One region of the Castellaniella sp. WN genome, then DNA from elsewhere that is predicted to be linked to it. Evidence: predicted binding sites of a transcription regulator. Region 1 holds the regulator's gene; the other holds the start of a gene.
The links. The regulator FliA, encoded in region 1, starts transcription of late flagellar genes. The targets are predictions, from matches to a motif close to CTAAAGTTTNNNNNNNNNNNGCCGNTA.

Region 1 (8,987 bases):
CAGGGCGGACGAGGTCTTGGCATCGGTGTTGTAGGCGGTCAGCGTCTTGATCGTGCCCAGCAGGCTGTTGTAGGACGAGACGAAATCCTGGACCGCTTTCTGGGCGACGCTGTCGTCGCGGGTCAGGGTCAGGTTGGCGGCGCTGGCCGTGGTCTGGTTCAGTGTCAGCTTGACGCCGTCGATCACGTTTTCGATGGTGTTGCTCTGGCTGGTGACGGCGATGCCGTTGATGGTCAGTTCGGCGTTGGAAGCATCCTGGACCGTGACGCCCGCCGTGGAGCCGCCGCCCGCATAGCCCAGGAAGGCGTCCAGGTCGGCGTTGCCGTCGACCGTGATGTTGGTGACGGCGTTCTGCTCGCCGGTCTGGCGACTGGTCAGCAGCAGGCGGTACTGGCTGCCGGGCGTGCCGTCATTGACGATGGTGGCGTTCACTCCGATGTCGGAGTCGGCGTTGATGGCGGCCACCAGGTCGTTCAGGGACGTACCCTTGCCGCTCAGGTCGATGGATTTTTCCGTGCCGTCGATGGTGATCTTCAGGGTGCCATCGGTGCCGATGCCGGTGGTGCGGTCGGCCCGGCCGGCGTAGACCAGTGTCTGGGCCGAGGCGAGTTTGTCGACCTGGATGGAGTACTGGCCCGGGATGGCCGAGCTGCCGGCCGTCGCGGAAAAAGCGTCCGAGCCGGATTTCACGGCGAGCGCCCCGAAGGCGTCCGCCTTGCCGACGGCCTGCGCGGCCTTCTGGAGGGACGCGACGGCGTCTTTCAGCTTGCTGTAGGCGGAGAGTTTGGCCTCCGCCGCCGTCTGCCGGCTCTTGATGGTGTTCAGAACCTGGCTTTCATTGGTTTTCAGCTTGTCGAGCAGGTCCGTGAGCGGCAGGCCGGACAGACCGAGGGAAGAGACTGATGCCATGATGTGATTCTCCGTTTAGCCATTATGCCCCGGTTCGGCGGCGGCAAAGACGATGTGTGGGGTGAGATTTCGTTTTAGATTCGTGGATCAGGCCTGGGTGTCCACGCCGGAGCCCTGGAGCTGGACAATCATTTTCGCGACTCGCAGGACGGCTTCGGAAGGGATCGTGCGCAGAACCTCGCCGGTCGTGCTGTCCACGATCGAGACGACCAGTCGCTGGGCTTCCTCGTCCATCTCGAAGCGCATGCCGGTGGACCAGGCCTTGAGGCTGTCGTTGACGGATTCGAGGGCTTTTTCCAGAGAGGATTTCGGCGGCTCGATCGGCTGTCGCAGGCCGAGTTCACGCGAATCGGCATGCTTTCCGAAGCGGCTGGACTGGGCGTCGTCGACGGGCGTGACCTGGGCGGCGGGATCGGACTGGGCCGGCAAGCGCTCGGACACGGGAGCCGCCAGACCCAGGCTGGAGGATGCCAATTGGTTTCCAATGGGGTGAATCATGCGTGCTCCTGTCCGGGTGTGCTTGTTCTGTTCAGGAAGCGCCCGGGACATATCCTCCGGATCGGGCGGATCCTGGATTTTCACTCTGGCATAACGGCGGGATCCGGGAAAACTTTAGGAACGATGTTCCGGGAACTCCGGAAACAATGCCCCGGGGCCAGGCCGGCAAAGGCCAGGCAGGGGACTTTGCGGAGGAAATTCACGGGGGAAAGCCATGTTGCTTGGGAAAACATCCGGGGCGTTCATGATGCATACTTGCATCTCATAATGTGTTTCACGGATTGTGCGATGCCTCTTTCCGAGGACCAGTTGATCGCCCGCCATGCGCCGCTCGTGCGTCGGCAGGCCCTGGCGCTGATCGGCAAATTGCCGGCCAGCGTCGAACTCGACGACCTGATGCAGGCCGGCATGATGGGGCTGCTGGATGCGGTGCGGCGCTACCAGCAGCAGGCCGACGCGCAATTCGAGACCTACGCGGTCACCCGCATCCGTGGCGCCATGCTGGATGAATTGCGCAGTCAAGACTGGCTGCCGCGCAGCGTGCGCGCCAAGGCGCGCGGCATCGAGGACGCCATCCGGACGCTGCGCCATCGCCTGCTGCGCCCGGCGACCGAGACCGAGATCGCCGAGGAAATGGGCATGAGCCTGGCCAGCTATCAGACGCTGCTCGAAGAGGCGCATGGTGTCCAGGTGCTGATGTACGAAGACCTGGCTCTGCACCGGGAAGATCGCGACGGCGAGGGTGTGCTGGACGCGGTTGCGGGTGGCCAGGGCGGCAATCCCCTGGACTGGCTGATGCGCGAGGGCCTGCGGTCGGTGCTGATCGAGGCGATCCGCAATCTGCCGGAACGCGAGCAACTGCTGCTGTCGCTGCAGTTCGAGCAGGATCTGAACCAGAAGGAAATCGCCGCCGTCCTGGAAATCACCGAAGGGCGCGTGTCCCAGTTGCGATCCCAGGCCGTGGCGCGCATCCGCGCTTGGCTGGCCAGCCACTCCTGGGAACCTGACGCCGATACCGACGATTACGAACATCTTTTGTGAGAGGGCTGTCCGGGCTGCTCGGCGTCTTGCGCGCGTAAAAAGATTCATTTAACATATATCTTATACGGCACAGGCTGCCGGATCACAATGGCGAGGGAACCTCATCATGAATATCGATCGTTTCAAGCACCAGCACGTCGAAATCCTCGGCGGCATCAGTTTGCTGCGCCGACTATCCCACCAGGGGATCGCCGATCACGCCGTGGACATCGCCCATGAACTGAAGACCCTGGCCCAGGTCGTCACCCAGCACCTGGCCATCGAGGACCGGATTCTGTATCCATCACTGGAACAAAGCGGCGACGACCGCATGGCGCGCATGAGCGTGGCCTACCAGAACGATATGAAAGGCATTGCCAGCGCCTTCATCAATTTCGCCCGCCGTTGGGGCAATGCCACGCTGTTGACGCGCAGTCCGGAAGACTTCCGCGCCGAGGCCAACATGGTGCTGAAAAACGTGCACGATCGGATGCTGCGCGAGAACCGCGAGTTCTACCCGGCTATCGAGGCGCTGTAGACCCGTATCCGGAGGCGGGTCGATCCGGTCTGGGACTTTGGGGGCGTGGCCTGCCGGCCTTCCCCCCCGGAGGGACCGGGCAAGTGCCTGATCGGTCAGGGACCGCGCACAAGGACGCGTAGTTGACGGTATCAAAACGCATATAATGGCCGGCTAGTTTCCCCCCAGCGGCCAAACGAATGAAAACCTCCGAGATCCGTCAGAAATTCCTGTCCTTTTTCGAGTCCAAGGGACACCAGGTCGTTCCTTCCTCGCCGCTGGTGCCGGGCAACGACCCGACGCTGCTGTTCACCAACGCCGGCATGGTCCAGTTCAAGGACGTCTTCACCGGCAAGGACACCCGGCCTTATCACCGGGCGACCACCGCGCAGCGCTGCGTGCGCGCGGGGGGCAAGCACAATGATCTGGAAAATGTCGGCTACACCGCCCGGCACCATACTTTCTTCGAGATGCTGGGCAACTTCAGCTTCGGGGACTATTTCAAGCGCGACGCCATCACGTACGCCTGGACCCTTCTGACCGAGGTCTACGGCCTGCCCAAGGAAAAGTTGTGGGTCACCGTCTACCAGGAAGACGACGAGGCTTACGACATCTGGGCGCAGGAAATCGGGGTGCCCCGCGAACGCATCATCCGCATCGGCGACAACAAGGGCGCGCGCTACGCCTCGGACAACTTCTGGCAGATGGCCGACACAGGTCCTTGCGGTCCCTGTTCCGAGATCTTCTACGACCACGGCCCGGAGATCTGGGGCGGCCCCCCGGGATCGCCCGAAGAGGACGGCGATCGCTACATCGAGATCTGGAATCTGGTGTTCATGCAGTTCGAGCGCGACGCCCAGGGCACGATGCGCCCGCTGCCCAAGCCCTGCGTGGACACCGGCATGGGTCTGGAGCGCATCTCCGCCGTGCTGCAGCACGTCCACTCCAATTATGAGATCGACCTGTTCCAGAACCTGATCCGCACCGCGGCGCGCGAGACCGGCTGCACGGATCTGGCCGACAATTCCCTGAAAGTCATCGCCGATCACATCCGTGCCTGCGGTTTCCTGGTGGTCGATGGCGTGATTCCCGGCAACGAGGGGCGCGGCTACGTGCTGCGCCGCATCATCCGGCGTGCCCTGCGGCACGGGCACAAGCTGGGCCAGAAGGGCCTGTTCTTCCACCGGCTGGTGGCCGACCTGGTCGGGCAGATGGGCGATGCCTATCCCGAACTGGCCGCCCAGCAGGCCCGGGTCGAGCAGGTGCTGCGCCAGGAAGAGGAACGCTTCGGCGAGACCCTGGAAAACGGCATGCGCATCCTGGAATCCGCCCTGGCGGCCCTGCCGGCCGGTCAGGCGCTGGACGGCCAGACGCTGTTCACCCTCTACGACACCTACGGCTTTCCGGTCGATCTGACGGCCGATATCTGCCGCGAGCGCTCCATTCCCGCCGATCTGGACGGTTTCGAACAGGCGATGGCGCATCAGCGCGAGCAGGCGCGCGCCGCCGGCAAATTCAAGGCGTCGGCCGATCTCAGCTACGATGGCGTGGCAACGCGCTTCGACGGCTACGACCATCTGGAAGGCCAGGCCGCCGTCACGGCGTTGTACGTGGACGGCGTTTCGGTGCGGTCGATCGCGCAGGGCCAGCAGGCCGTGGTGGTGCTGGACTCGACGCCGTTCTATGCCGAATCCGGCGGCCAGGTGGGCGACACCGGCCTGCTGGTCGGCGCGGCGGCCCGATTCCAGGTGGCGGACACTCAGAAGATCCAGGCCGATGTTTTTGGCCACCACGGTGTTCTGGAGCAGGGCGCCCTGGCCGTGGGCGACACGGTGCGTGCGCAAGTCGACGCCCGGCGCCGCGCCGACACGATGCGCAATCATTCGGCCACCCACCTGATGCACAAGGCCCTGCGCCAGGTGCTGGGCGGCCATGTGCAGCAGCGCGGTTCCCTGGTCGATCCGGACAAGACCCGCTTCGACTTCGCGCATGATGCGCCCATGACGGCCGAACAGATCGCGCAGGTGGAAGTCATCGTCAACGACGAAGTCCTGGCCAACCAGGCGGTGCGGACGCAGCACATGGCCTACGACGAGGCCGTGGCCGGCGGGGCGATGGCCTTGTTCGGCGAGAAATACGGCGATGTGGTGCGGGTGCTGGACATCGGCTTCTCGCGCGAACTGTGCGGCGGCACCCACGTGGCACGTACAGGCGACATCGGCCTGTTCAAGATCGTGTCCGAGGGCGGCGTGGCCGCCGGCATCCGCCGGGTCGAGGCCATCACCGGCCGCAACGCCCTGGCCTGGGTGCAGCGGACCCGCGAGACGCTGGACCAGGCGGCCGGGCTGCTCAAGACCCAGCCCGTCGAAGTGCCGGACCGCATCCAGGCTCTGCAGCAGCAGACGCGCCAGATCGAGCGCGAGCTCGAACGTCTGCAGGACAAACTGGCCGCTGCCGCGGGTTCCGACCTGGCCGGTCAGGCCGTGGACGTCGCCGGGGCGAAGCTGCTGGCGGTGCGGCTGGCGGGCGTGGACCCCAAGGCGCTGCGCGGCATGGTCGATCAGCTCAAGTCGAAACTGCCCGGCGCGGTGATCCTGCTGGCCGCCGTGGCGGACGACAAGATCAGCCTGGTGGCCGGCGTCAGTCCCGAGTTGACGGCGCGGGTCAAGGCTGGCGATCTGGTGGGTTCCATTGCCGCCCAGGTGGGTGGCAAGGGTGGCGGCCGTCCGGACATGGCCATGGGCGGCGGCTCCGACGTGGCATCGCTGGACGGCGCACTGGCCGGGGTGCGGGCCTGGGTGGCCGACCGGTTGGGATGAGTCCGGACACAGGGCAGTCCCCGCGGGCTTGTCCTGTGCCTGACGAGTCGGAGCGCCTTGCACGGAGCGCCGTGGAGGGTGTGGTGCCAAGGAATCGATATGAGTGTAGACATCCCGTGCGCGGACCAGGAAATCGACGCCCGGGGGCTGAACTGCCCCTTGCCGATCCTGCGCACCAAGAAGGCCCTGGCCCGCATGGAAAGCGGCCAGGTGCTGGCTGTGCTGACCACCGACCCCCACGCGGGCCGGGATTTCCAGGCGTTCTGTCAGCAGACCGGCAACGCGTTGCTGGCGCAGCAGGCGCGTGACGATGCCGTCCAGGTGCACTACGTCCGACGTCGTTGAGTCTGGTGCTTTTCCGGATTGTTGCGCCGCCGCCGTCTTCGCCAGGCAGTGATAATTCACGTTTTATCGTATCGGATTCGAACAGTTCGATCATGCCGACTTTCGTTGTGGTATCGGAAGCGGATAGATGGTATCTCGTAGTATCGATTCGTTGATTATCAATTCGATTGATGCTAGAATTTTGCGTTTTTCATAGCATTTTCAAAGGATTGTCCATGGTTGTGATTCGTCTGGCCCGCGGCGGCTCGAAGAAGCGTCCCTTCTACAATGTCGTTGCTGCCGATTCGCGTAATCGCCGCGATGGCCGTTTCATCGAACGCGTGGGTTTCTACAACCCCGTCGCCGCTGAAGGTCAGGAAAACCTGCGCCTGGCCCTGGATCGCGTTCAGCATTGGGTGGGCAAGGGCGCCCAGCTGTCCGACACGGTCGCCCGCCTGGTGAAGGAATATTCCGCCAAGGTCGCGTCCGCCGCTTGATCGCGGTCCGTCGTGCCGGCGATGGCCGATTCCGTGTTCCTGGATGCAGCGCCGCCGGACGATCTGGTCGAGGTCGGCCGGGTGGTCAATGCTCACGGTGTGCGCGGCTGGCTGAAAATTCAGCCTCATTCGCCTCAGGCGGATGCACTGTCGGGTGCGCCGGTCTGGTGGCTCAAAGCGCCCGATCCCGCTCTGGGAACGGGCGCTTCAATGCGTCCGCGCGGTCTGAATATCCGCGCCTGCCGCCGTCAGGGCGGGCAGTTCCTGGCGGCCCAGGCCGACGGGATCGCCGACCGCGACGCGGCCGAAGCGCTGCGGGGCTGCACCGTATGGGTGTCCCGGGCATCGTTTCCGAAAGCGGACGACGATGAATATTATTGGATCGACCTGATCGGTTGCGATTTCCACGGCATGGGGGACGACGGTCCCCGGCTGCTGGGGCGCGTCGACCAGGTGCTGGACAATGGCGCCCATGCCGTGCTGCAAGTGGCGCTGGGCGCGCCCGACGCCGGCGGTGTCTTCCACCCGTTCGCCGATGCGCGGGGTCGGCCGCGTCACGTCCTGGTGCCCTTCGTGGCGGCGCACGTGCAGCATGTCGATCTCCAGGCCCGCCGCATCGACAGCGACTGGCCGGCCGACTTCTGAAGCCGGATCGTGTCATGCGGTTTGACCTGATCACGCTGTTTCCCGAGATGTTCGCCGCCGTGCGCGACCAAGGCGTCAGCGGCCGCGCGCATGCCCGGGGGATCTGGTCCCTGGTGGCGTGGAATCCCCGCGACTTCACGACCGATGTCCACCGCACGGTGGACGACCGCCCTTACGGCGGCGGCCCGGGCATGGTGATGCTGGCCGAACCCCTGGCCCTGGCGGTCGAGGCGGCCCGCGCCGCCCGCTTGCGGGAGGGAGTCGACGCCCCGGGCGCGCCGGTTCCCGTCGTACTGCTGTCGCCGGCCGGCCGGACGCACGACCAGGCCCGCGCCCGGCGCTGGGCGGAGGGCGCGGGCGCCATCCTGATCTGCGGCCGCTATGAGGGCATCGACCAGCGCTTCATCGACCACTATGTAGACGAGGAAGTTTCTCTGGGAGATTTCGTGCTGTCGGGAGGCGAACTGGGGGCCATGGTCCTGATGGACAGCGTAGTCCGCCTGCTGCCGGGAGTCTTGCACGATGCCGAGTCCGCCGTGCAGGATTCCTTCAATTCCGCCCTGAGCGGCCTGCTGGACAGCCCGCACTACACCCGGCCCGAGGACTGGCGCGGCGACGCCGTGCCCGAACCCCTGCTGTCCGGTCACCATGCGCGCATCGCCGCCTGGCGGCGGGACCAGTCCCTGGCGCTGACGGCGGCGCGCCGGCCCGACCTGATCGACCGTGCGCGGGCCGCGGGCGAGCTGGACGCGCGCGACGAGCGCACGCTGGAACAGGCGGCGCGGCCGGCGAAGCACGCCGGCGCCTAACGAACAATCATCATTCCCGGGGTTTTGCCTGCGGCGCCCGAGCCTGCAGCGGCCGGGCGGCGGGCCGGACATAATATTGCCGCGCGACCCAGGCGGCTTCGGGGCCCGTGGGCGCGGAGCAACTGCTGCCGGGCGGGCAGGACAGCGGGTCGTCTTCCGCATAGCGCAGGTAGATCGCCGTCTTGCGGGCCGTCCGGGCCGCGTCCAGGTTGGCCTGCAGTTCCTGGCTGGGGTAGTTCAGGTAGGCCGTGCGGGAATACGGGCCCGGGGCGAGCGCCATGGCGGCCTCGACCAGCCGGGCGCCGGCGATGTGGTCGGGGTGGTCATGCCCGGCGCAGCGCCAGCACAGCGACCGGTAGGGGATGGTGATCGAGGGGTCCATCAGGCGGACGGTCTGGGGGCGTTCCTGCCGGATCAGGTCGGCCAGCAGGCGGACCAGTTCGCCGCGCGTGTAGATGTCGGGATAGGGGGCGTAGGATCGCACGCGGGCGTGGGGCACGGATTCCAGACGGCTCAGGGGGGTGAGGCTGCCCCAGCCGGCGCCCAGCCAGGGGTCGGGCAGGCGCAGCATGATGAGCTGGATGCGCGGATTGGCGCGCAGGGTATGGCGCACCAGGGTGTGCTGGCCGACCGCCAGGCCGTCGGTATTCCAGGCATCCGCCGCGCCCGCCATGTCGGCATAGGCGGCCATGATGCCGCGCTCGCGCGCCAGGGTGTAGTCCAGGCCTTCGCCCCGGTCGCCGGCCGTCAGGTAGACCGTGTGCACGCAGCGGCCCTGGCGGATCGCGTCGTCCTGATCGGGATTCATGAACAGCAGATCGTCGTCGGGGTGGGCGACGACGCTCAGCACTTTGCCGCCCGCGCAGTCCGTGGCGGCTTGCGGGACGGTGTGCACGGTGGCTTTGGGAGCGGCTTGCGCGGTTGCCGGCAGGGAGGCCCGGGCGGCCGG
Region 2 (8,987 bases), 180 kb from region 1:
TGCCGGGATGTCTGATCGGCCGGGAGAGGTTGAGTTTCTCTTTGCCAAAGACGTTGCCGGCGCAACATCCATGAAGCTGACTGGTCAATCCAGAGGACACGCTGAGCTTGAGAAGATTGTCTGCTCTACAATGACACTCGATTCTTTTTGTGCAGCTTATCAGCTGATTCCAAGCCTAATCAAGATTGACGTCGAGGGGGCTGAGCTCTTAGTCGTGCAGGGTGGACAGGACATCCTGTCTCATACTCCGGTGCTTCTGATCGAACTCTTGCGGAAATGGTCCAAGGAATTTGGCTATCATCCAAATGATGTGTTTGAAATTTTGACACAGTATGGTTATGAGGCTTGGATTTTTTCTGAGAAGAATGAAAAGCTCGAGCGTTGTGTCATGGTAACAGAAGAAACAGTGCAGACCAATTTTGTCTTTCTTCATCCAGTTCGGCATGAATCCATAATCAGAAAATGGGCATGTGATTGAGGGCGTCTTGCATTCTTATGTGCTTTAATGATTATAGGTGTTTTTTATAAATGATAGAAATTTCGTGTGATAACACGCAAAATGTGGGTTTTATTAATAACGTAGAGCTTCTGTGTTATGGAACTTGATGATATCTACCTAAGTGGCAGAAGGCCCTATTATGTGTATGCCCCTCCTTATCGTAGAATTTCTTCTGGGGTTCAGGTATTGCATTTACTTTGCCATTACCTGAACAGGATGGGTGAAGAGGCATACGTTTGCACTGACGGAGTATTTCCAAAATTGCGCACACCGGTTCTGACCGAAGATATCGTAAAAAAGCATCAAGAGATCGGCATTGAACCTATCGCTGTATACCCAGAAGTGACTCATGGGAACCCTTTGCACGCTAAATGTGTGGTTCGTTATATATTGAACCATTTAGGGTTATTGGGTGGTCCTTCTGATTTTGCCGAGTCTGATTTTCTCGTTTTTTATGATAAGGAATACTTGTCTCGCGGGTTTTCAGAAGCAGGAAGTCTTGTATTAACCACCCCAGTTCTTGATTTCAATTTATTCAATAATAAAGAAAACCCATTGGATGCTTGCAGAAAAGGGGCTTTGGTATATCCGGGACGCTATTTTACGGCCAGAGAAAAGCATGAGAAATTATTTGAAACGAGTACCGTCATTACTTCCGAGTGGCCTTCTTCTCGTGAAGAATTGGCTGCCTTGTTGCGAGGCGCTGAAGTTCTTTATTGTTTCGCCAATTCTGCAATCATAGGAGAAGCTGCTTTATGCGGATGCCCCGTTGTGATGATGGACTCTCCGTTTACAAAGCGGCCAGAAACGTTTCATGATAAGGAAAATATAGATGGACGCTTGGATTTTCCAGGGCGAGCTCTGGATGATTCTGAAGAGTCACTGCAGAATGCTCGTAAGGAAACCAAAGGGTTTCAAGATCTTTACTTGGGTATACATAAAGAATTCATTGTTAATCTTAAGAAATTCATTATCGCTACTCAAGAAATCACTCCTGTGGAGTCACAGGATGCGGGTCCTTATTCGATTAGTTTTCAGATTACTTCTGCGAAGGATCCAGAGGCTGACTCATGGGGTTTTCCTCAGTGGATGTCTGAGCGTACTCCATCCTCTGCCCGAACACTTGCTCTCAAAACATTGTTAGAAACCTCTTCCGGGGTTGGATCCCTAGGTGCTGTAGTGATCATGCCGGATGATGCGGATGTTCAAGCACTGATTGATACGTTGGAGAGCCTGGGTATTCAGCACAGACCTGTTGATGGTGTTTGGTTGATCGGCCGTAACGTGCCGGTTCAGGCTGCAGGGGGCGAGATTGAGTTATTGTCAGGAGATGCGCATTGGGCCAAGTTGCTCTCTGATAGGATTAACCAGGGCGGGATACCGGATTTTCTGTGGATTTTGCATGCAGGTGATCGTTTGGTACCTCACGCAACGTTGACAATGGGGGAATACCGCTTGCGCAAGCCGGATCCGCTGATCTGGTACGTGGATGAGGCGGTCCTGAAGGATGGGCAGCCGGTAAACCCGATGTTCAAGCCTGATTTGAATGTTGATCTGCTACGCAGCTACCCCTATATCGGCCGTAACTTGGTGATCAGCACCGCAGCCGTCCAGGCGGCGGGGGGGCTGGATGAACGAGTCGCAGACCTGGCGCCTGTCGACTTGCTCTGGCGCTTGGTGGAGCAGGTCGGTCCGCCGGTCGTGGGACATATTCCAGAGGTACTGCAGTTCGGTGGGCGTAGTTTGATGGATTGGGTCTGCGATTCAGACACAATGCTCTGGTTTCCTGCCGTGACGCAGGCGCATTTCGTGCGTATGGGACTGGAGGCGAAGGTCGAGTCGGGACCATTACTCGGCCTGCAGCATATCGAATATCCCCTGACGATGCAGCCACTGATTTCCATTATCATCCCTACGCGAGATCAGTTGCCGATATTGCGAGCATGCATCGAAGGGCTGATGGAGCGTACGGCATACCTTCATTATGAGTTACTAGTCGTGGATAATGGTAGTGCCGATCCTGATGCCGTGGCATTTCTAGCTGGACTCGAAGCCATGGAGACGGATCAGATTCACGTCGTGCGTTGGCCACAATCCTTTGACTTTGCGGCCATGAATAATTTTGCTGTCACCCGGGCACGCGGGGACGTATTTTTGTTTCTGAATAATGACATTCAGTTTGGAGAGCGTACACGATCCGATTGGTTGGAGCGATTGCTGCGGCATGCATTGCGGCCAGAGGTCGGAATGGTCGGTTCGCGTCTGGATATTCCCGATGGTGGAGTGGAACAATGCGGCCAGGTGTTGGGGATGGACAATAGCGTCGGCGCGGCATTCAGAGGGGTGCCGGAGGATCGCCGGGGCTATATGAATCGTCTGATCGTCCAGCAGAATGTCAGCGCGCTCAGTGCATCGTGCATGATGATGAGGCGCCAGGTTTTTGATGAGTTGGGAGGTTTCGATGCCGAATCCTTTCCTATCTATTATGCGGACGCAGACCTGTGCATGAAGGCGATACAGGTAGGGTATCTGCTGGTCCTGGAGCCGGATACTGGTCTGTTGCACATGGGCGGTGCGAGCCGGGCGTTAACCGAGAAGTTTGGCCTACAGGCCAATCCGGATGACGAGCAGCGCGACCGTTTGTATCAGCGGTGGTTGCAGCAGTTGGCGCGGGATCCGAACTATCATCCAGCTTTTGGTAAGTATTCTCCTGGCTTTACTCTTAGTCGGGACGCGTCTCGAATCCAAGAACCCTTACCGGGTCGTCCTTTGCCGGTGGTGCTGGCGGTGCATGGAGATTGGTATGGTTGCGGGCATTATCGAATTCTGCATCCCTTCAGAGCCATGGCCGGCGAGTTGCGTCTGGACGGCGGGCTGAAGTATGGCGATTTCCATTTCACCGATGTGGCCCGCATCCAGCCAGATGTGATTGTGCTGCAGGGGGCCTGGCGAAACGAAGGTATTTTGACCCAGATTCGTCGTTACCGCGAGATTACGGGTGCCAAGGTTGTCCTGGAGTTCGACGACTATCTTCCTAATCTTCCAACACGCAATATTCATCGCTCGGACCTACCGCAAGGTTTGATCAAGAAAATGCGCCGTACGATCGAGCAGGTTGATTGGTTGGTGGTTTCTACACCGACACTGGCGCGGGAATATGCAGATTTCCACGATGATATTCGAGTGGCCCTCAATGGGTTACCCTTGAAGCCGTGGGGGGGGCTGCAGGGTCAGCGACGCACAAAGAAGAAAATGCGGATAGGGTGGGCGGGCGGAATCAGTCATACGGGAGATCTGGCAGAAATTCGTTCTGTGGTTAAGGACTTGCAGGATGAGGTTGAATGGGTTTTCATGGGTATGAAGCCAGACGATGTTGTTTGTGAGTTCCATCCGGGATTTCCCATTGATCAGTATCCGGCGCAACTGGCTGCCTTGAATCTGGATTTGGCCGTGGTGCCGTTAGAAATGAACCAGTTTAATCGCTGCAAGAGCAATCTGCGCCTGCTAGAGCTGGGCGCATGCGGGGTGCCGATTATCTGTACGGATATCGATCCCTACCAGTGCGGTTTGCCGGTGACGCGGGTGCGCAACCGCACTCAGGATTGGGTGCGAGCCATTCGCGAGCATCTGGCCGATTCTGAGGCCTTAGGCCAGAAGGGCGACGCCTTGCGTGACGCAGTTCGACAGAACTGGATGCTGGAGGGGGATTTTCTGGATCAGTGGGCCCGTGCCTGGGGGGTGGCATCGGGCGCCGCTTGAGCGGCAAGGGCTGACAGTCTATTTGACCAGTATCTGCCTGACCCGCGCCATCACTGCTTCTGCCGGCACATCCATGCAGGCGTAATTTCGGCCAGCAGGGCAGCCGCGTTGACAGCAGTATTGGCAATCCACGGTCTGGTCCATGGTGTATTCCGCCCCCAAAATGGCCGGGTGCATGGCGCCTGGCAGCATCAGGGATGGACAGCCTGCCAGCTTGGCTAGCCACTGCGTGGAGGTTGCTACGGTAATCAGTAAATCGGTGGCGGCCAGTCGCGCCAGGCTTGTGTGCATGGGCAGGCTGCCATCGAAGCCTGCCCAGACGTGGTAGCCCGTCTGCTCCAGCAGGTGGGTCAGAGCATCCGCCTGCTTGTAGTGCTTGATGGCCGTGGTGCCGCGAAATGACACTGCTATGATCGGGCGCCCGGCCGCCGTGTTGCGGAATGCGGCGTCAGCTTCGATGGACAGGCGTGATTCGATCGTATCGCCTAGACTGCAGCAGTGAATCAGGTAGTATTCCGGATAGTTGGCATGGGGCTGCGGTTCCAGCCACCAGGGGCGCAACCAGTCCTTCATGTTTGGGTATGTGCTGGCCATGAAAGCGGTATCGAAATAATCCGCCGGCAGCTTTCTGGCATGCAGCATGGTGAAAAAGTCGTTCACCGGGCGATTCAGGTGATTGCCTTCCACATTCAGCCCGACGTCGATCAGGACCTGTGCCAGGAAGCAGGGCATGAACCAGGTGTCCAGACAGATGACCTGATCGTAGTTGCGCGCAGCGATGACCTGGGCAATTCCCAGAAAGCTCTGAGTTGCGGGGATTAGGTCGCGCGGCCATTGTTCGGCTGTGATGCCCAGCACGTCGCTGATATCCGGACATAGGGACATCAACTCAATACCAGCTCCGTAAGTCAGCACGTCAATCGTAGCGTCTGGCGCTCGTTGACGAACCAGTCGGACGGCAGGGATCAGGATGGATGCGACATCTCCCAGGCCCACCAGGCGGGTAATCAGGATTTTGGGGGCCATGAGGAGCTAGGGGGTGATGAGATGAATGTCCGAGAACAGATATTCAAAAAACCGCCGGAGGTAATCCGGCGGTTTTAGTGCTAGAGGCAGTATAACCCTGCCTCGGTGTGGTGCTGAGAATTAACGCAGCAGGGACAGCATGGTCTGCGGGACCTGGTTGGCCTGAGCCAGTACAGCGGTGCCGGCTTGTTGCAGGATCTGGGCACGCGTCATGTTGGACACTTCCACCGCGTAGTCGGCATCTTCGATACGTGAACGCGAAGCGGACAGGTTGGTGATGGTGTTGTTCAGGTTGGCGATGGTGGATTCGAAGCGGTTCTGGATCGCGCCCAGGTCGCTACGCATACTGTCAACCTTCTTGATGGCATCGTCAATGCTCTTCAGCGCGCCGGAGGTAACGGTGTTCCCGCTGACGGCGAGGCCGCTGCCAGCCGAGATGCCGGAAGCACCCGAAAGCAGGACAGACGTCTTGGCGTTGGTGCCTTCGATCTTGATTGTTTCGTTGTCGTTGGCACCAACCTGGATATTGATGCCACCGGAAGCGGAACCGTCCAGCACTTTGGTGCCGTTGAACTGGGTCTGGTCGGCGACGCGGTCGATTTCTGCCAGGCGGGCCTTGACTTCTGCGTTGATGGACGCCAGGTCTTCCGTGGAGTTCGTGCCGTTGTAGGCCTGGACCGTCAGTTCGCGAATGCGCTGCAGGTTGTTATTGATTTCGTTCAGGGAGCCTTCCGTCGTTTGCGCCATCGAGATACCGTCGTTGGCGTTACGGGCGGCCTGGGTCAGCCCCTTGATGTTGGCGGTGAAACGATTGGCGATGGCCTGTCCGGCGGCGTCGTCTTTGGCGCTGTTGATGCGCAGGCCCGAGGACAGGCGCTGGATCGCGGAACCCAACGCACCCTGGGACTTGTTCAGGTTGTTCTGGGAGACCAGAGCGAGGTAGTTAGTGTTGATAACGGCCATGAGAAACTCCTAAGAGATTTGGCGAAGGATTCGCCCTTTTTGCCCAGGATGACAAACCGAGTGACCTCCTGTTCTGCCACGTTAACGGAGGGGGGGCAGGGAACTTTAGGGAGGCTAGAAAATTTTTTTGAGTGCGGGTCACTTCTGAGGCCAACATGCTCTGGTGGCGGTTGAGCGGCGATTGGTGCATGATCACGGTTGCCCGTGTCTGTGAGTCTGCGAGATCCGATGAACCCTCCCACCATCGCCCTGGTCATGATCGTCAAGAACGGTGCGGCCACATTGGCCCGCTGCCTGTCCAGCGTGCGGGATCATGTCGATGAAACGATCCTGCTGGACACCGGATCGACGGACGACACTGTTGCCATCGCCCGGCGCTTCGACGCCCAGGTGCACCATTTCAAATGGATCGATGACTTCTCCGCCGCGCGGAACGCGGCGTTGGATCATTCCTCGGCGGATTGGAACCTGATCCTGGATGCCGACAACTGGCTGGAATCGGGGCATGAGCAACTGCGCCGCTTGGGCGCGGAGCCGTTCCTGGGGCAGATCGCCATCCTCAACCGCTTCATGCAGGGTGACGAGGTCCGCCAGGCGACCGAATGGGGCACGCGTGTGTTGCCCAGGGGCGTGCGCTATGCGGGCCGCATCCATGAACAGGCGGCCAATCCCGGCAATCTGCCTCGGAAACGGCTGGATATCCGCGTGGGCCACGACGGCTATATGCCCGAGGGCCTGGAGGCCAAGCGAGGGCGCAACGAAGCGCTGCTGCGCGTGGCGCTGGCCGAGACGCCGGAGGACCCCTATCTGCTCTATCAGTTGGGCAAGGAACTCGCTCTCTACGACCGCTACGCGGAAGCTGCGGATTGTTTCCTGCCGGCGGTGTCGCTGTGCGCCCGCGACCAGTCGTTCCGGTACGACCTGATCATGCGCTCGTTGTACTGCCTGAAGCGGGCCGGCCGCCTGGAGCAGGCGATCCTGCTGGCCGAGGATGAATTCCCGTATTGGCAGGATTCCCCCGATTATTTCTTCTGCGTCGCCGACGTTTTCCTGGATTGGGCCATTCAGCACCCGGCACAGGCTGAGTCCCAGTTCCTGCCGGTCGTGGAATCCAGCTGGCTGAAGTGCCTGGAGATCGGCGAACGCCCGGATCTGTCGGAATCCGTTGCTGGTCGGGGCAGCTATCTGGCCGCGCAGAACCTGGCCGTGCTGTACGAGAATACCGGGCGGGAAGCGCTGGCGACCGAGTATCGGGGGATGGCCAGGAAAATGCGAGGGGAATAGAAGGGGGGACAGTCTTGTGACTGCCTGGACATCAGGCTTGTCCGGCGCGCGGCTGGAAGGGTTTGCATGTTTTCCCCCATGGATATTCTCGATCAAGTCATCTTTCGCAGCGGTCATGTGACCCGCATCATGGTCTCCATCCAGAACACGATGGAAACCGGCCATGGACGAGACCGACGCCGCCTATTGCTGCTTGAGGCCGCAGCTTGCCATAATTAACCTGTCAGGTTAATTTTCATGGGAAAGGGAACACCACATTGCCGGTTGCGGGTTATCAAGACGCATATTCAGGCAGGTCGAGTTCGCGCGACCGTTTCGGCACTATCGGGTGGCGCCGCATTATTGATCCGGCCCTCAAACAGTTTTACGCAGCGTATTTGACGTGGAAGTCTTGGAAGTAGGCTTTGACACGTGCCGGCTCGCTGGCGACGACTTGCATGTGCTCTTCTGCAGCGGCGCGTAGTTTGGCCTTCGTGCGTATCGGAACCTTGCGCCCGATGACGTGTTTGAGATCGGCATTCAAGCGTTCTTCGGGATTGAGTTCGGGGCTGTAACTGGGCAGATAGAACACTTCCATCTGATCGGAGTGTGCGGCCAACCACGCCTTCACCGGCTTGCAGTGATGCACGCCCAGGTTGTCCAGGATCAGAAACACCTTGCGCCCGGCATCCTGGACCAGCGACTCGAAGAACTCGATCAACTTTTCGTGATTGAACGCGCCATCAATGATCATCCAGCGTGCCTTGCCCTGGTTGGTGACGCTGGCGATCATCGACAGCTTCTGCCGCGTCCCGCCAATGGCCATCGCCACCGGAGTCTTGCCCTTGGGCGCATAGCTGCGACCGCGCACGTCGGTGTTCACCAGCGCCGTCTCGTCACCCCAGTGGACCTCGCCGCCCTCGGCCTTGGCACGTTCGGCGATGGCCGGATACGTGTCCTCCAACCAGGTTTGCACCGCGGCGGGCGATTGCTCGTAAGCACGCTTGATCGGCTTCTGCGGGGTGAAGCCCCAGCGGGCCAGATACTTGCCCACCGAGCGCACATGCAGCGTCACACCACACTCGCGCTCGATCAGCTGCATAACCGCCGCACGGCTCCACAGCGCAAAGTCCATCTTCAGCTGCTCGGGGCGTTTGTCGCAGATGATGCGGCACACCGTCTGTTCCTGCTCGGCGGTCAGTGCGCGATCCTCGCCACGGCGACGGCCACGCCGACGGGGTGCCAGCGACAGCATCCCCCCCGCCTCATAGCGTGCGATCACCTTGCTCACCGCCGTGTGACTCAGCCCAACGTCAACGGCGATCTGAGGTTTGCTTCGTCCGCGTTTGTACGCACGAATCACCTGCCGACGCCTCTCATGCTGCTCGGCCGGACTGAGCTTTCTTGCATCATCTTTTTCCATCCGCAAAGCATCGCATCAGATCGACAGAATTTCAATCTATTTATGGGCCTGATC

Region 2: a site for FliA is predicted at 6,330-6,356, ahead of ACTPOE_RS02580 (flagellin N-terminal helical domain-containing protein). Genes of this name have one in related genera too.

The regions. Positions count from the first base shown of each region.
Region 1 covers NZ_JBTKZC010000001.1:382,701-391,687, forward strand. The annotation lists gene fliD (flagellar filament capping protein FliD) at 1-909, opposite strand, end outside; gene ACTPOE_RS01745 (flagellar protein FlaG) at 997-1,383, opposite strand; gene ACTPOE_RS01750 (RNA polymerase sigma factor FliA) at 1,696-2,448, shown strand; gene ACTPOE_RS01755 (hemerythrin domain-containing protein) at 2,555-2,965, shown strand; gene alaS (alanine--tRNA ligase) at 3,145-5,763, shown strand; gene ACTPOE_RS01765 (sulfurtransferase TusA family protein) at 5,863-6,108, shown strand; gene rpsP (30S ribosomal protein S16) at 6,324-6,584, shown strand; gene rimM (ribosome maturation factor RimM) at 6,606-7,229, shown strand; gene trmD (tRNA (guanosine(37)-N1)-methyltransferase TrmD) at 7,244-8,038, shown strand; gene ACTPOE_RS01785 (PIG-L family deacetylase) at 8,049-8,987, opposite strand, start outside.
Region 2 covers NZ_JBTKZC010000001.1:563,100-572,086, forward strand. The annotation lists gene ACTPOE_RS02565 (FkbM family methyltransferase) at 1-478, shown strand, start outside; gene ACTPOE_RS02570 (glycosyltransferase) at 596-4,258, shown strand; gene ACTPOE_RS02575 (glycosyltransferase family 9 protein) at 4,277-5,284, opposite strand; gene ACTPOE_RS02580 (flagellin N-terminal helical domain-containing protein) at 5,405-6,247, opposite strand; gene ACTPOE_RS02585 (glycosyltransferase family 2 protein) at 6,476-7,531, shown strand; gene ACTPOE_RS02590 (IS630 family transposase) at 7,896-8,933, opposite strand.